Regions from separate parts of the Paenibacillus sp. Negev47 genome, predicted to be linked through region 2. Evidence: riboswitches for the same ligand, from Rfam matches in the RefSeq annotation. Region 2 holds a riboswitch; each other region holds the start of a gene.
The links. Region 2 has a riboswitch for cyclic di-AMP ahead of AC4G47_RS00540 (C40 family peptidase). Riboswitches for the same ligand answer to the same signal wherever they lie in the genome.

Region 1 (4,329 bases), 2.6 Mb from region 2:
GATGTCATTAGTAAACTCCTTATGCAAAAATGAAAATAATTCATTGATTATATCATGTTTGCTTCATTTTTTCAGAAACAAGTCAAGATTTGTAATGTCAAAATGCATTGCATAATCATGCATTGTACTTTATAATGACTCAGTCATCAACATGAGAAGCATACAAAGTATTGTAAGGGGAGAGAACAAGGTTGAAATTGATAAGTCGTTACACTATGATGCTGTTGACCTTTGTCGTTCTGCTGACGACTGCCGTTCCTGTGGCACTTGCAAGTGGGACTACAGACAATTCAAGCAGTAAAAAGCTGGTGCTGGGTACAAGTGCCGATTTTGCACCCTATGAATTCCATAAAGTGATCGATGGCAAAGATCAAATCGTTGGTTTTGATATTGCCATTGCCAAAGAGATTGCCAAAGACCTTGGCGCTGAGCTTGTCATTGAAGATATGGGCTTCGACGGACTCCTGCCTGCATTGCAGAGCGGTCGTGTGGATCTGGTCATCTCGGGAATGACACCAACCGATGAACGGAAGCAAAGTATTGATTTTTCCGACACCTATTACAAGTCCAAACAAGTAATCATGGTTCGCAGTGCGGATAAAGACAAATATCCGACGATGGCAGAACTGGAAAACGAAAAAATTGGGGTGCAAAAGGGCTCCATTCAAGAGACGATTGGACAGAATATTCCAGGGGCGAAGATTACTGCGCTCGATAAAATATCTGATATTGTGTTGCAGTTACAGACCAATCGTGTAAATGCAGCCATTGTTGAAGATACCGTTGCTGCGGGATATCTGGACGATGTGATTGCTCTTGCTCCTGCTGTGCCTGATGAAGAGCAGGTAGAAGCAGCAATTGGAATCCGTAAAGGGAATACAGAGTTGCTAAGTGCGGTAAATGGAACGCTCGAGCGCTTGAAAAGTGAAAATAAGATCGAACAAATGGTCACAGACGCCAGTCTCCTGATGGCTGATAAAGTGAACAAATCACAAAATATATTTGAAGTGTTCTGGCAATACAAGAGCTTCTATGCAACAGGTGTAGGATACACGCTCCTGTTATCTGCACTTGGTGTAATATTTGGGGTGATCATCGGATTGATCATCTGTTTGTTCCGTCTGCATGATGTAGCCATTCTGCGTTGGATTGGAACAGCGTATGTCGAAGTCATTCGTGGTACTCCGATGCTAGTGCAATTGATGATTATCTATTACGGATTGGCCCTGACATTTGGTATTAATTTTAGTCCCCTTCAGGCAGGTATTATCACACTTTCTATTAATAGTGGTGCCTACCTTGCGGAAATTTTCCGTGCAGGTATTCAAGGGGTGGATCGTGGTCAATTGGAAGCAGCTCGCTCCCTCGGAATGGGCAGAGGTGCAGCCATGCGCTACATCATTTTGCCACAGGCTTTCAAGGCCGTATTGCCGGCAATTGGTAATGAATTCGTGACGATCATCAAGGAATCCTCCATTATCTCTGTTATCGGTATGGTGGATATTATGTATCAGGCAAGTGTGGTCAAAAACATTACGTATCAAGGATTGAGTCCGTTTCTCATTGCGGCAGCCATTTACTTTGTATTGACGTTCATTTTGTCCAAGCTGCTGGGACGACTGGAAAGGAAGTTGAGTGCAAGTGATAGACGTTAGACAATTACACAAATCTTATGGAAATAACGATGTGCTTAAGGGCATTAACGTGACGATTGGCAAAGGCGAGGTTGTCGTGGTTATCGGTCCTTCCGGTTCGGGTAAAAGTACATTCTTGCGTTGTCTGAACCTGCTGGAACAGCCTACCTCGGGAGAGATAGATTTTGAAGGCGTGTCAATCACCGATCCGAAGCACAACATCAATGCGACTCGTGAAAAAATGGGGATGGTGTTCCAGCATTTCAACCTGTTCCCACACAAAACGGTACAGCAAAACATTACGATTGCTCCAATTAAAGTGAAGAAGCAATCCACGCAGGAAGCGGAGAAAATTGCTGCTGATCTGCTTAACACTGTGGGCTTGTACGATAAAAAAGATACATTCCCGAATCAGCTGTCCGGTGGACAGAAGCAGCGGATCGCCATTGCAAGAGCATTGGCCATGCAGCCGCATGTAATGCTGTTTGACGAGCCAACTTCGGCTCTCGACCCCGAGATGGTCGGTGAAGTACTCGATGTCATGAAACGTCTTGCAGAAGGCGGGATGACCATGGTCATCGTGACGCATGAGATGGGTTTTGCACGTGAAGTGGGAGACCGGATCTTGTTCATGGATGGCGGGGTTATTGTGGAAGAAGGAACACCAGATGAGGTGTTCGGAGCACCCAAAAATCCACGGACACGTGATTTTCTTGCTAAGGTACTCTAAATTCACAGATCAAATAGCGTTGCTGACTTTATGTCGGTAACGCTATTTTTTATGCGTAATAAACATTAATAGAGTCGAAAAGTAACTTTTCTGTAACTTAATCTTAAGGAATCGATGCATCTGCCATTTCGTGATTATCCAGTATTCTTACAGATGATGATGCGCTGAAAATCATTTGGTAAGAATTACTACAAGTTCAGGTTACAAAATTGTGATATATTGAACTCTGCCGAAACTTCCGGACAGGGAGTGCGGGGATGTAACGATGCAGATTGTGCAGGGGAAGATCGATAGCACACTGCTTGGGGTGAATTAGGGGTACATAATGTTTCAGATGTAACGAAGAACCTATAGGGTGGGCTCCTCATCCGAATCCGACAACTAACTTCGCAGGCACAATGAGGGAGGAAGACCATGATTAACAAGAAACGTATAGCCAAAACAGCAGTAGCATTATTGACAACAGCAATGCTTATTCAAGCCGTTCCGGCTCACGCAGATTCAGTTCATGTGGCCAAAGAGGGAGATACCTTCTACACCTTATCGAAACAATATGGAGTAGCACTTAACACGTTGGTTAAAGCAAATAACGACATTTCGCCTTACAACATTTATGGTGGTTTGAAAATTACAATCCCCGGCAAAGCAAACAAAGTTGCTGCTGCCGCTACGGAAAGCAAGGCTCAAGCGAAGACGGTTACCACAGCAAGCTTGGACGTTAACGCAGATAACAAAGTGGTTCAAGCCTGGGGCAAAACGTTTGATTACAGTAAAGCAGTCAATGTGAAAGCAACGGCATACTCTGCAGATCCGTCCGAAAATGGAGGATGGGGTGCTGTGGATTACTTCGGTAATGATCTTGAACTGGGTACGATTGCAGTTGATCCAAGTGTGATTCCACTCGGAACCAAAGTATTGGTCACAGGTCACAGCCATCCGGGATTGCCCAAACAGGCTTTTGTAGCCACAGCACGTGATGTTGGCGGTGCAATCAAGGGTCACCGGATTGATATCTTCATTCCTGGTAGCAAGCAGTCCGTAAGCAAATTTGGTTTTCAGGATATCGAGCTCTACATTCTGAAGTAGACATCAAACTACATCTAATGAATTCAAACAGGGTGTCTGTCAGTCGCTAACTTGCGATTGAACAGGCACCCTTTTAACATTCGCAATCATTTCCTTTTACGGATCATGGACACCCTAATCTTTGGCCTTAGGCAATCCCAACATTTCGTCCAATGTGACGAGTTCATATCCGCGGTTACGCAGTTCCTCAATGACTTCGGGCAAAGCCTCAATCGTGCCGTTCAGGTTAGAGCCCACACCGCCTCCTGCATGCTGCAGAACGATGGAACCAGGTTTCACGGCAGATAGGATATTTTCTTTCACCTTTTCTTTGGAGAGGCCTTTCCAGTCCAGGGAGTCAACATTCCAGTTCACAATGCTATAATGCTGTCTGGCAGCCCATTTCAGCTGTTCCTCATTAATGTCTCCGTAAGGTGGCCGTATCATTTTAGGGGTATATCCCGTGAGGTGGTGAATAATATCCCCGGTATGTAAAATTTGTTTGCGAAAGGCATTCATCGACAGCTTACTGAATTCCGGATGATTATAGCTGTGATTGCCAACGATATGTCCTTCCTTAACCATGCGTTTCACCAGATCCGGATGTTTCTCAGCACGACTACCCACGATGAAGAATGTAGCTCTGACTTTGTATTTTTTCAATACATCCAGCACTTGCGGAGTAAATCGTGGATCGGGCACATCATCAAAAGTCAGGGCAACCTGCTTGGTTGAAGGACCATTGGTTTTGAACGTATCGGCATATTTTTGACGTAATTGTCCCAATGTCAGTTGCTCTTCTTCCGCGGAATCTGAACCTGATACCGACTCACTTGGCGGGCTTGAAGCATCCCGAGATGAAACTGGAGCATGATATCCTCCGAGAAAAATAACGAGAAC
Region 2 (4,329 bases):
ATGGAGAGAAAGTCTATCAATTCTATGCCGATGATGTGCATGATTTCGCCTGGGCAGCCTCACCCGATTTTGTCTACGCCGAGGAACCCTTCTCTGCACCCAATGTTCCTGGGGTACGAATCAAGCTGTACCTGGACCCTGCTCATCAAGATCTGAAAGAACGATATTTCCATGCCGCTAAGGCCGCACTAGCCAATTATAGCAAATGGTTTGGTCCATATCCTTACGCGACCTTATCCATCGTTGTTCCGCCCAAAACGGGGAACGGTGCCGGAGGTATGGAATATCCCACGCTAATCACAGCCTTTGGTGCGGATGATACCACGCCAGGCTATGACCTGGAACGTACCGTAGTTCACGAGATTGGACATCAATACTTCTACGGCATGGTTGCCAGTAACGAATTTGAAGAAGCTTGGCTGGATGAAGGGTTCACCTCTTATGCAGAAGACAAACTGATGGAGCAGGAATATGGACTGATCCCGAACCTGCCGGTACAATCGGGCCTGATTACGTCTCCTTCATCATTAACACAGGAATCCTGGAAGTTCGAGTCACAGAATGAGTACGCGGCCAATGTCTACACACGTGGCAAGCTTGTATTGCTCGGTATAGAACATCAAGTCGGTGCGAAAACAATGGAACGTATTCTCTCTACCTATGTGAAGAAGTACCGCTTCAAACACCCCACATCAGCTGATTTCCAGAAAGTTGTAGAGCAAGTAACCCGTACTTCCTGGTCTGATTATTTTAATCAATATATCTATGGTAACGGAATGGCTGATTTTGCTGTCGAGGATATTCATGTTACACCCGTGCAAAAAGACGGCCAAACATTGTACGAGTCTTCCGTGACGATCGTGAAAAAAGGCAGTGATTACAACGCCGTTCCTGTTCGCATTGCTTTTGAAGACGGGCATATCCTCACCAAGCAATGGAATGGCAAGGAAGATCGCATCACCTATAAATTAACTCACACATCCCCTGTCTCCTGGGCCATGACCGATCCTCTGTACACGATCGTGCTGGAGAACCGCCACATGAACAATTTCCTGAAATCCGGACTGGATGAGCCAACAAAATCCCGCTGGAGCATGAGTGTAACCAAACTAATAGAAGCCATATTCGGAGGTCTGTCATGGTGAGGTGGAAACGGTGAAAGCAAAAATACGCGAAGGCTGGTTTCTCGTCCGTCAGCATATGTTCATTGCAGCACTCTTATTTCTCTATCAGCTCATATGGGGATATTTCCTCTATCGAATGGTTCAATCAGCGGTCGTCCCACTGCTCCTGCGCTATCCTGACCCTGATGCCGGGGAGTTAAGTACGCTTTTGTTCAAAATGGAAAGCCAACTTAACCTGTCCACCCATCCGGAGGTTCATCGTTATCTGTGGATCCTGGGGGCTATGCTGCTGGTTCGCATGTTGATCAGCCCCCTCATTCAAGCAGGACTGCTCTACTCGCTTCAGCACTATAATAGTACTGAAGAGCGCATTCCATTCGTCCGCGGAATCAAAAATCTGTGGAAACCGATGCTGTTGCTCCACAGCATACGTACATTATTGATACTTCTACCCGCCTACTGGCTCATACCGAAGCTGTATTCAATTCTACTGGATGGATTTCATTCCCTTCAATTACTCTTGCCCGGCATACCTTATGTAGCTGCCTGGTTCATATATGGCTGGGTTATCCATCACGTCCTTCTCTACATGCAGTTCGGTATTTCCGCACCGGAGGGAGAAGGTGGCGCTCACGGCACACTCAAAGCACTCTGGATTGCACTACGACATCTCATCGCCGTGATTGGCATTGCACTGCTGCTGGGCGGAGTTCACCTGCTTATCTTCGGGGCGTTCACTTCAGCCTCATGGTTACTAACAGGACTCACCGGACTTATACTACAACAGACGTATCCTCTTGCCAGATGTCTAATGAGCCTGTGGAAAATATGCGCCCATTTTCGCTTATGGCAGTCCAAAACATCCAAAGGTTAGAGCAGATCGTTTAAAAATTGTTACCATCGCATGTTAAACTCATGGCCTAATAAGTACTTATAAATAGGCAAGCCTCAACCTTTCCCCGTCAAAGGTCGAGGTTTTTTTTGCTAAATTTATTGTTAAACGTTGCCAAACCGGTACACCTCTGTTACAATAATCGCAGTGAGTTTTTAGTAACAACTTTGTAATCTTTATATTCATATTTGTAACTACTTAAAATTAAATCGTCATTTCTTGATTTCGCAGGTGCATAACTAGCATAGCCAAATTCCTGGCACCTGGGAAGCGGGGGAACCAGTTATGGGTGAATTGATCTTGCTACAGAGGGATCATAGGGGACCTTCAACCGAATCCTTAAGCTAACCTCGCAGGCGTTGGAAGGGGTATCTCTCTTGTTCAAAAAGAAATTAACCGCAGCTGTACTTAGCCTCACATTTGCATTATCACTTGGTGCAGGCAGCGCATTCGCAGATTCAAAAATGGATACAGTAATTGATTCAGCAATGGGAACTACATACAAAAGCGGGGGAACAACGCTTAACGGCTTTGACTGCTCCGGGTTCACACGGTATGTATTCGACAAGTTGGGTATTGATTTGGCACGCCAATCCAGTTCCCAATTCGAAATGGGCGATTCCGTATCCCGCATGGAGATGAGAGCTGGCGATCTGGTATTCTTTAATACAACAGGTAAAGGCGTATCTCATGTAGGAATCTTTGTAGGGGATGGAAAGTTCGCACACTCCTCTTCTTCCAAAGGCGTTACGATCAGTGCATTGAGCGAAAACTACTGGGCCAATCGTTATGTTGGCGCTAAACGGATTATGAGCACGGACGCATATGAATCACTGGCCCTTGACTAGGGACAAGCTGGGCAACATGATGCTGTAACCATTAACCCTACTGGAACGAAGTAAGAAGTATAACAGAACCGCCCGGTACATTCTCCGCAGGAATGTATCCGGCGGTTTTTTTGTGCTTCATCCCCTGTTCACGTAGCAAGTAACACACGAGGCATATCCTGCGACATCAACAGCTTTACTTGGCGTTCGTTTGTCCGTGCCCTTATGATGTTTTTACCCATCCCGTTATAATATAAACGTAATTACCGGAACTTTTGTTTCATTTTTTTCCCAAAGTTGCAGACTTGCTAAAAGAACTGCTCTTTTGTAGAGTGGACAGAGGGTTTGGTGATGAATGAGAGGAGCGTGCAGATGTATGAATGAAGCCCCTGTGACGTTTCACGTTGTACCCATGCTAGAAGAACATGCGGAGTTTATCTGCAATTGGCAATACGAGCCGCCTTATAATATCTACAGCTGGCTCCCCTGGGAGCAGATGAAGGCACTTGAAGTGGAATTTGGGGATGCACAGCTACGGCAGGAACAATATGCGATTGTTCTAGATCAGAACGAACGCATATATGGATTTGTTCAATACTTCCCCCTTCAAGGGGTAACCCGGATTGGCCTCGGCATGCATCCAGAGCTGTGTGGTCAGGGTCAAGGGAAAGCTTTTGTCACCGCCATTGTACAGGAAGCCATTCGCCGAAACCGGACGAATGAGATTGACCTGGAAGTGCTGACTTGGAATGCCCGTGCCATTCAAGTCTATCTGAAGAGTGGATTTGTCATCCAGGATACATACGAACGACAGACCCCTACCGGCTTAATGCCCTTTCACTGCATGGTCTATGAAGGGCCTCGTGATTAGAATTCATTGCAAAACAACCAAATCTGCTCCTTGTTATGTGATTAGTTCAAAAAATTACCACAAAATGCTATGATGTGACTACAGGTTCCGTTATAATGATATGGATAGTTTCAGGTTAGATGATCTTTCATTCTGGAGGGGACATAAGGGATGCACAAATGGATCATGAGCGGGGTATTTTTTGCAGCATGCGCTTTAGCTATTGTTTTAATGTTTACGCTTCCAGGGAAAGAGGAAGTGGCTGAAGAAGCGAAACCAACCATGCCGGAAGTGACGATGGATGCAGGACAGGCTGAGGCACTGGTCAAAGCCAACTGTATTTCCTGTCACGGGGATCAGCTTCAGGGTGGCGTAGGTCCTGCTCTGGCAAACATCGGCAGCCAGGATGATCTGGAGAAGATCTATTCTACGATTATCAAAGGTAAAGGTGGCATGCCTGCCTTTAAGGGCAAACTGCAGGATGAAGAGATTGCCAATATCGCCATGTGGTTGTCAGAGAAGAAATAATCTCTGCACGCGCATAACGAAGAGGCCCTTAATCCCCCTTTGGGAGAGTAAGAGCCTCTTTGTTATGCAGATTATTGAGCTTCTGGCGCGTGCTCGGCCAGAAAGGCC
Region 3 (4,329 bases), 2.4 Mb from region 2:
AACCAAGTTAATTAGCAATGCTTCCTTCGCGTCGACAGGTGCTTGGTCGACGTGGGGCGAAAAACAATTCAGGTTCCGATGAATGAAGGCACGAACACGTTGAGACTGGTCACGACCGGGACGGAAGGACCGAATATTGATCGTATTCAAGTGTCGGCTCAGTAAACTATCGGACGAGACAACTTGTTTGGGACAATACAAAAAGGTTCCTCGAAGGTATTAGCCTAAGAGGAACCTTTTATTTATTTGATGCGGTCGAGAGGACTCGAACCTCCACGGGGGTTAGCCCACACGGACCTGAACCGTGCGCGTCTGCCAATTCCGCCACGACCGCATATTATATCTCCGTAAGCAATCTCGGCGACAAGAAATAATATATCATGCGGAATCTATCGTGTCAACAGTGAAAATAATAACAATAAAGCCCGAGCCAGACGTCCATGTCTGAGTCGGGCTTTACTTATAGTTACTAGGAATTGACGCAATGAAACCTGCGACTCCTTACTATTTACAGCTTGGAAGGCCAGTTACCGTACCATGCATAACCGCCTCTTCTTTCTTTATCAATATCACTTAGTTTGTATCTAACTACCCCGTCGCGACCAATAAAGATCGGTTTATCCGTTCCCACTTCGTAGAAGCGAGCCCAGATCGGTGCAGCTTTGGAATCAGCGATAATTTTGCTGTCTCCGTTTGCTCTTTCATACTTGTAACCCGTAATCTTCACTTTGTTAAACCACGCCTCGGCTCCTTTAATGGATGCCGTAATTTTGGCGTTAGCAGGTCTGGTTTTCAGGAATTTAACAATCGTTACACTCTCTGCAGCCGTCAGCGATGGTACTTCATAGATTCTTGCGCTTGCCGGTTTAAGGGAACTGGAATCATGTTGTTGTCCCCATGCTGTCAGCTTACCGCCTGAAACGACCTGTGTATTCAGAATCGCTTCTACACCTTTAGCAACTGAGTTCTTACTGCGATTGGCAAGGGCACTGTCGATAAACGAGAAGTCACCTTTACGCGTTGCTACTTCATCCAGCATGTACATGACGTTAATCATGGCATCATCATTATAAGTGATGTGTTTGTGATATCCGGAGCTTTGGTACACTTGCGGCCATCCACCGTTTGAATACTGCATATTAATCAAAAAATTGATTCCTTTAATTGCAGCCGCTGAGTAGCGCGGATCATTCGTCTTTTTGAATTCCTTCGCCAATCTTCTAATCTCTGAGTATGTAGCCTTGTTGTCAATCGTGGACTTCGCCCATTCTCCACTGGTTTGTTTATAATCCTTTCTCCAACCTCCATCTGGCAGCTGGTTCTTCAAAACATCGGAAATACTTGCTGTTGTACCTGATGCATCGGCAGCAGATACCGTTGCTACAGGGAGAACTGCCATTCCAACGGCTGAGAATACCATGGTACATGCTAGAACAAAAGTAACTATTTTTTTTGCTTTCAAAGATAACACTCTCCTATGTTCGTTTTAATAAATCTCCCACTTCTACCTAACTTAAGATTCGAACCCCAAACCTCCTTTATTTGAATTCATCGCACAATAAAATCAAATTCCATCCAATATGTGGATTGGATAAAACGATAATATGCAAAAAATCGATTTTTGTCAATATATGCAACTTAATCAATATAATCTCTTTAATTCTACATAACGGAATAGTTCTTTTAACTCATGACAAACTTATTTATTTGTCCAAAATCACCTTCAACGAATCAATAGTGACGTTTTTGTCATGAATGATACCCAAACTTGATCCCCTCTTTCATATAAAAACCGTAATTCCGATAACATTGGGGTAAAACGAAGGGTTTTAAATGGGTTTGACAATTACGCATTTATGCAATATAGTTTCAAATAGTTACAAAAACTTAATTATTCATTGCCGAGTTTCATGTTTGAAAACGGGGGAACCAATTTGGGTGAATTATTCTTATACATAGGAAATATAGGGAACCTTCTACCGAACCCTTAGCTAACTCCGTAGGCATCGAAGGGAGAACATTTATTTTGAAAAAACTGATTATCTCCATTTTTGGAGCAGCTGTACTATTTACATCCGGGGCAACAAGCACAGAGGCAAGCAGTATTAACTCCGTAGTGAACAACATGACAGGCATACCTTACAAGTGGGGTGGCACGACGCTGGCTGGCTTCGACTGTTCCGGGTTTATGAGATATCTTTTCAACAAATACAGCATTGAATTGCCACGTACTTCGCAGCAGCAAGCCAAGGCAGGTACTCCGGTATCCAAAAGTAACATTCGCACAGGTGATCTGGTGTTCTTCAATACGATGGGCAAAGGCATTTCACATACAGGTGTATATATCGGTGGCGGACAATTCGCTCATGCTTCCAGCAGTAAAGGGGTAAGCATCACCAAGTTGTCGAATCCTTATTTTAATGATCGTTACGTAACAGCACGTCGGGTGACTGGACAGTTTATGTACGATAAAATGTTAGGGAAAATGTAGGTATGATATAGAAAGAGGAGGCTCCGGATCACCCGGAACCTCCTCTTTTGTTTAGCTAGTCATGTATGGACCAATCCTTGTACTACCTTACCTGTATTTAATGCAACGCCTTCTGCACTCGCATTGCGCCTTGAGACAGCGCATGTCCGCCTCCGACAGCTCCAGCAACTGCAACGGTCTCCATGATCTCCTGATCTGTAGCACCCTTCGCACGGGCTTCTTCCACATGATAGAAGGTACATACCTCATTGTTAGCAAATAGGCCAATTCCGAGCGCAATGAGCTGTTTCGTCTTCGCATCAATTACGCCAGGCTGAAAACATTCTCCGGTAAACTCATGATACGACTTCACCACACCTGGCAGCACGTCGCTTAATGCTCCAATCTGATCCTTGTAGGCATGAACTTTATCATTCATCAATGTCATTTGCAGCACATCCTCTCGGCTATAGTTACAGATTTCCTCACTGTACCTATCTTCTCACCCGAGTAAGTCATTTATGCCAAGAAATCATGGTAATTGCAAACAATTAAATGTTCATGTTCTAGCGAAATTATACGGTTACTCACTAAGTAAACTTTGGCGCGGCTCGCTGAACAACTGATATCGGTAATTGCGATCCAGCTTAACAACACGTCGATTCCGACGACGGATAAGTACCTGCTCACCATCCCAGGCAACCACAATCCCGGTTACATCGTTAGTTTCCAGCTCGTCCCTCACTACTCTTACTTTCTCACCTGACAGACGCAGAGCGTCCAGTTCTGAATCACTGATCATGTTCATGGCTCCTATATTCCAAATTTATTTACAAAAAGAGACCTAAAATGAAATGTCATTTAGGTCTCACGTGACTGTATTGGACTGTCATGTCATTCGAAATTATGTCCCGACTGAAAGTTACCGCTGCGCGTGCTCTTTGCTGTCGTTCTTCTCGAACCAAAAATCAAGCACTTTGGCGGACATCACACGTTCTTCAAGGTACTCCACTTGATGCGGTGTAAATTGTTCTTTCCAAGAGAAGGACAACTCTTCGCACAAGCCTACAATCGTCAGTAATTCTGACCAGGCAACATAGCGTTTGTACCAGAAAAATTGAGGATGTTCAATCATATAGGGATAAAGGTCATCGAATTCCGTATGTTTACAATCCAGGGCACGTTCAAAATGAACTTTCGATTCCGCCAGCTTATCAATAAAAAATTGTTCTGTTGCCGGTTGGTTCCCCATGGTGTTGCCTCCTCTCCCTAACATAACCCCATTATAAATGAAATCCGCGGTCATGCAAAGGCATAGTTCTAAAAATAGGCCCTATTCCTTTAAAATGTCACATTTCGTTATCGTCAAATTGTACCGTTCCATCGTTCAGGGAACGAATACGTACCAAGGCTTCCACCGGAATACCCTGTTCACGAATCGTGCGGGCCCCCGCCTGAAAACATTTCTCGACCACAACGCCGAATCCGACGAGTTCCGCACCGGAACGTTCAATAATTTTGATCACTCCACGAGCGGCATCTCCATTAGCAATGATATCATCAATGAACAAAATGCGGTCATTCTCATGAATGAACTCGCGGGAAACCATAATGTCGGTTACGATTCCTTTGGTAAAGGACGGTACGCGTTCACAGTAAGCATCAGGATCAGCCAGAAGCGTTTTTTTGCGACGAGCGAATACGAGCGGTACCCCAAGTTCATGGGCTGCGGCAAAAGCAACCGGAATTCCTGAGGATTCTACCGTGATTACCCGAGTCACTCCACTTTCACGAAAACGGGCAGCAAACTCCCGTCCCATCTCCATCGTTAGTGCAGGATCAATCTGGTGGTTCAACAG
Region 4 (4,329 bases), 1.8 Mb from region 2:
ATTCATGGCTGAATGAAGATAACCAAGGACCGCCTCCTCGACCGGGATATCGAGGTGGTGGTTAATCCAGGCGTGAACAGTGGAGAGGCAGCCAACTGAATCATATTTGGCGAAGATCTGTTCGAGCTGGCTGAGATCAATCCAGGGGTGCAGAGCGCGTGCAAGTCTGATCAATCGTTTACCCATAACAGCAGCTTGTTCTCTGAGTTCTCCAGGAGTTCGCTGAACATGGACGAGCTTGTCGATCAGAGCTATCCGCCATGTATCCTTGTGATCTGCTGCGGTATAGATGCCTTTGATGGCCATGCCTTCAAGACGAACGATACTGGGATGCAACTGACAACGCATGAATGATTCGAGATCTTCAACATTACGAATGGTACCCTCCTTGATATGGATATCCATGCCGAAGGAATGGGTGAACCCTCCAACCTGAATAGAGGAATCAAGCAGATTGACATAATCGAGCAGCTTATTCCCACGGTTCACAATCATTCGCCTCCTGTGTTCGTTAAATGTCACTTAAAGTAACATTTATATTCCTTTTTGTTTGCTTTGTGTTTGAAAATCCGAATTATATGATAGTTATCTTCCCATAAATGTCCGCTTTTTGTCAATAGAATCCTTGGAATTTATTGTTTTAAAAATGATAAATCATATATTGTGTTATTTAATGTATCATTTTAAGTTAGGTATTCACAGGGTATAGGGGAAGATTATATATTACTATATATAAATGATTACACAGATCGGCTCTATCCGGAAAAGAGGGGATCAAAACTAATGATATGCAGTTCATGACTAAACATGACGAGAATATGCGATTTTTGAGGAAAATGCCTGGCTGAAAAAGAAGCATTAAAAAATACTTTACTTTTAGATCTAAACCCGGTATAATCAATTCTGTTGCCGATTATTTACGACATGCGGTCGTGGTGGAATGGCAGACACGCTATCTTGAGGGGGTAGTGGGCGTATGCCCGTGGAGGTTCGAGTCCTCTCGACCGCATCATATGAACGATTAAGAAGAAGCTTTCCTTTATTGGAAAGCTTCTTCTTTTTGTCTTTTCGACCATTATGACATCAAGTTAGAAAAAAGGCCATCCATTACCGAGGCGATCGTGCTTACCTTCCGGTTACGGGTGGCCTATGTATTATTTTTGAAGCAAGTTCTTGATATCTTCTTCAATCTTGTCGGGTGTTGTTTTGGGAGCATAACGTTTCAGTACCTGTCCGTTCTGATCCACAAGGAATTTGGTGAAATTCCATTTGATTGCTTTGGAGCCGAGCAGGCCAGGAGCTTCCTTGCTTAGATGCTGGAAGAGAGGATGAGCGCTTGAGCCGTTCACATCAATTTTCTCGAACATAGGGAAGCTCACGCCATAATTCATCTGACAGAACTCTGCAATGTCGTCCGAAGAGCCTTTTTCCTGTGCAAATTGGTTGCTTGGAAAACCCAGAACTTCAAACGGAGCATCCTGAAACTTGTCTTGTAGTTCTTGCAGACCTTTGAATTGAGGAGTGAGGCCACATGAGCTAGCCGTATTCACAATCAGTAGCACTTTGTCACGGTAGTCGGACATTTCAACTTCTTGACCGCGAAGAGTATTCACTTTGTAATCGTAGATTGTCATCTAAATCGCCTCCATTATATAATCTTATACCCCTTATTATATTGGTTGCAATTAAATAATACAAAACTAATATGGTGTTAAAAGAATCAAAACAGGCAAGTTGTGCAGAATACGTGAATGAATTGCGATGTGATTTTCGTCAGAGTGAGAATTAGATAGACTTGAAGAGATAGATAGAGTATAACCTTGTTGTAAGCGCTATTATGTATGGGTATTGGCGAAAATCTGCCGATTCGGTGATCTGTGCGGACTTTACACCGTCATGGCGCGGGTGTATGATTCATAACGTAATTTCAATTTAAACTAAATTGTACTTGAAAAACGAAACAAACGATAATATCGCTCGATCTTACTTTAAGATATACGAACGATGTTTTAATCGCTGAGTTTCCATTCATTGATGAGTGGGAAACGGGGGAACCAACGGAATGCGCTGTCCAGGACAGTGGGCATTCATGGGGTGAATTTTCCGGTGACAGCCGGAAATAGGGCGACTCTCGCGCCCGAATCCGTCAGCTAACCTCGTAAGCGTTAAAGGGAGAGGCAACAAGCCGTACGCTGGTTCATGGTGTTTTCGCCATGGATTATTTAAGAAGCGTTCGGGAGGCCTTGGTCCCCCACGCTTCTTTTTTGTTGTCTTTTCACGCCAAGGGAGGAACGAATGATGGATACTGAGATGATCTTAGTGACTGCTCCAAATGAAGCAGGACGCAAATTTATCAAATTGCTAATGTACAAAAAAATGCCGTTTGCCGTTCTAACCAACAGTGCAGGGGAAGAGCGTAGACTCCGTAGAATCGGGGTAGAGCATGTCATTCGCATGAACACGGCTGCAGCTCAAAAATGGTTTTTGCCGCAGGGCAGCGTAGGCAATGTGTTTATTTTCGAAAACAGCCTGAATCTGACCTGTCGTTATTTGCAAATCTGCCGTTCATGGACATCGAAGTCCCTGTGCGTCATTACGGAACAGAGTCATCCAAAGGGCATCTATCGGGGGATGGGCGCAGACCGAATTGTATATTCACTCAATGGGGAAGTCGGCTTTCTCCTGAATGGTTAGTGCGCTAGCTTGATAGCTTGTGATTGCTCCGGTGTAAGGGGCCTGTTATAATTGAATATATCAATAAACGGAAATTTGAGGAGACTCATGCTTGATGGTGGGTCTTCTTTTTTATGGTTTTTAGAGGTAGTTCAAAAAGTCCGCTTTTGATTACGAAGGATGCCTGGCGGCATCCTCAGCATCGAATATGAAATTCAGCCGAATAAGAATATGCTTACGAAGTATGTTTCCTTCGGAAACACTGTAGTTGCTCACGTAGTTTTCCCTACGCTCCGCTACTCCATTTCTAGCTTCATTCCATCTTCTCGGTACTGAAAACCAGACTTTTTGAACACGACTTTTAAATTAGGATCAGGAATCGCCTGTGGCTTACAAGGAGGAATTGGCGTGCCGGATGTAGGTGGAATAAAGTGGTTGTTTTTTGATGTTGGAGATACGCTGGTGGACGAATGGGAGCCGGTTGATGATATTATCGGACAGTTCGTCCGTGAAGCATGCGCTTTGGGGTATCCGGTGCAGATTGAGGCGGTACGAGAACTGTTCACGAACTGTTACCAGAATTATGAGCAATGGCCTATGAGAGTGGCTATTCGAACATTCATTGGAGACGAGAAGCACCAAAAACAGATTCAGGACAAGCTGAAGTTTCAAAAAGATCTTGAACGTCCTTTTCCTTCAGCGGATTCGGTTCTTGAGCACTTGTCGAAGCATTATCGCATTGGCATTATTGCCAATCAAAGTCCTGGAACGGAAGAGAGACTGGAGAGCTACGGGTTGCGGAAGTATGTTGATGTTCTGGCCTGTTCGGCTGAAGAAGGGGTGTCCAAGCCAGACCCTGAGTTATACGCTGTAGCCTTGAAGCAGGCCGGTTGTGAACCAGAGGAAGCCGTCATGATCGGGGATCGGATCGATAACGACATTATTCCTGCTCGGAAGCTGGGCATGCGTACGATACGGATTATGCAGGGTTACGGGAGATTCCAGCCGGAACTATCGGATGACGAACGTGCAGATTGGACTGTTGATTCATTGGATAAGCTCCTGCCGTTATTGGTGCCAAACCAGGATTAGATGATTGCGTACGAGAGATTCTACTATAAATGAAAACACGTTGCTGTATAGCAACAATAAAGGCTGATCAACTTGGGTATAGAATACCGGAGTCGATCAGCCTTTTTAATATTTAGTCATTTAGAATGAGATTAGAACAACCGGATCGTCTGAATGATCAGATATACATTTAGCACAACGATAATAGCGGCAATGACCCATGAGATGATTTTGAGCCATAATTTGTTGGCGAATGCACCCATGCTTTTTTTATCACTCGTGAACATCACCAGGGGGATGACAGCAAAAGGTAATTGAAGAGACAGCACGACCTGGCTCAAAATGAGCAGTTCTTCTGTGCCATGTTCTCCTGCGATGGCTGTAACAATTACAGCAGGGATGATGGCGATCAGACGTGTGACCAGTCTACGCAGCCATGCTGGAATTCGAATATTCAGGAAACCTTCCATGACAATCTGCCCAGCGAGTGTACCTGTAAGAGTAGAGTTCTGACCTGATGCCAACAGCGCCACACCGAAAAGGATACTTGCAACAGTAGTACCTAATAGAGGTGTCAGCAGATGA

Region 1: linked by a shared signal. The riboswitch ahead of AC4G47_RS12395 (3D domain-containing protein) and the one ahead of AC4G47_RS00540 (C40 family peptidase) in region 2 are both predicted to bind cyclic di-AMP.
Region 3: linked by a shared signal. The riboswitch ahead of AC4G47_RS20180 (C40 family peptidase) and the one ahead of AC4G47_RS00540 (C40 family peptidase) in region 2 are both predicted to bind cyclic di-AMP.
Region 4: linked by a shared signal. The riboswitch ahead of AC4G47_RS23215 (HAD family hydrolase) and the one ahead of AC4G47_RS00540 (C40 family peptidase) in region 2 are both predicted to bind cyclic di-AMP.

What each region holds. Positions count from the first base shown of each region.
Region 1 is NZ_CM177754.1:2,690,878-2,695,206, forward strand. Features, by position in the region: gene AC4G47_RS12380 (M20 family metallopeptidase) at 1-8, opposite strand, end outside; gene AC4G47_RS12385 (ABC transporter substrate-binding protein/permease) at 219-1,655, shown strand; gene AC4G47_RS12390 (amino acid ABC transporter ATP-binding protein) at 1,642-2,364, shown strand; cyclic di-AMP (ydaO/yuaA leader) riboswitch at 2,582-2,776, shown strand; gene AC4G47_RS12395 (3D domain-containing protein) at 2,779-3,450, shown strand; gene AC4G47_RS12400 (polysaccharide deacetylase family protein) at 3,565-4,329, opposite strand, start outside.
Region 2 is NZ_CM177754.1:109,998-114,326, reverse strand. Features, by position in the region: gene AC4G47_RS00550 (M1 family metallopeptidase) at 1-1,145, shown strand, start outside; gene AC4G47_RS00545 (hypothetical protein) at 1,156-1,998, shown strand; cyclic di-AMP (ydaO/yuaA leader) riboswitch at 2,253-2,390, shown strand; gene AC4G47_RS00540 (C40 family peptidase) at 2,394-2,864, shown strand; gene AC4G47_RS00535 (GNAT family N-acetyltransferase) at 3,220-3,714, shown strand; gene AC4G47_RS00530 (c-type cytochrome) at 3,865-4,221, shown strand; gene rbsK (ribokinase) at 4,293-4,329, opposite strand, start outside.
Region 3 is NZ_CM177754.1:4,519,259-4,523,587, forward strand. Features, by position in the region: gene AC4G47_RS20165 (carbohydrate-binding protein) at 1-82, shown strand, start outside; tRNA gene AC4G47_RS20170 (tRNA-Leu) at 251-334, opposite strand; gene pelA (pectate lyase) at 509-1,462, opposite strand; cyclic di-AMP (ydaO/yuaA leader) riboswitch at 1,890-2,021, shown strand; gene AC4G47_RS20180 (C40 family peptidase) at 2,027-2,491, shown strand; gene AC4G47_RS20185 (carboxymuconolactone decarboxylase family protein) at 2,589-2,918, opposite strand; gene AC4G47_RS20190 (hypothetical protein) at 3,054-3,272, opposite strand; gene AC4G47_RS20195 (hypothetical protein) at 3,393-3,722, opposite strand; gene AC4G47_RS20200 (xanthine phosphoribosyltransferase) at 3,820-4,329, opposite strand, start outside.
Region 4 is NZ_CM177754.1:5,129,930-5,134,258, reverse strand. Features, by position in the region: gene AC4G47_RS23230 (urease accessory protein UreF) at 1-489, opposite strand, end outside; tRNA gene AC4G47_RS23225 (tRNA-Leu) at 927-1,009, shown strand; gene AC4G47_RS23220 (glutathione peroxidase) at 1,155-1,634, opposite strand; cyclic di-AMP (ydaO/yuaA leader) riboswitch at 2,005-2,180, shown strand; gene AC4G47_RS23215 (HAD family hydrolase) at 2,296-2,694, shown strand; gene AC4G47_RS23210 (HAD family hydrolase) at 3,082-3,765, shown strand; gene AC4G47_RS23205 (Nramp family divalent metal transporter) at 3,897-4,329, opposite strand, start outside.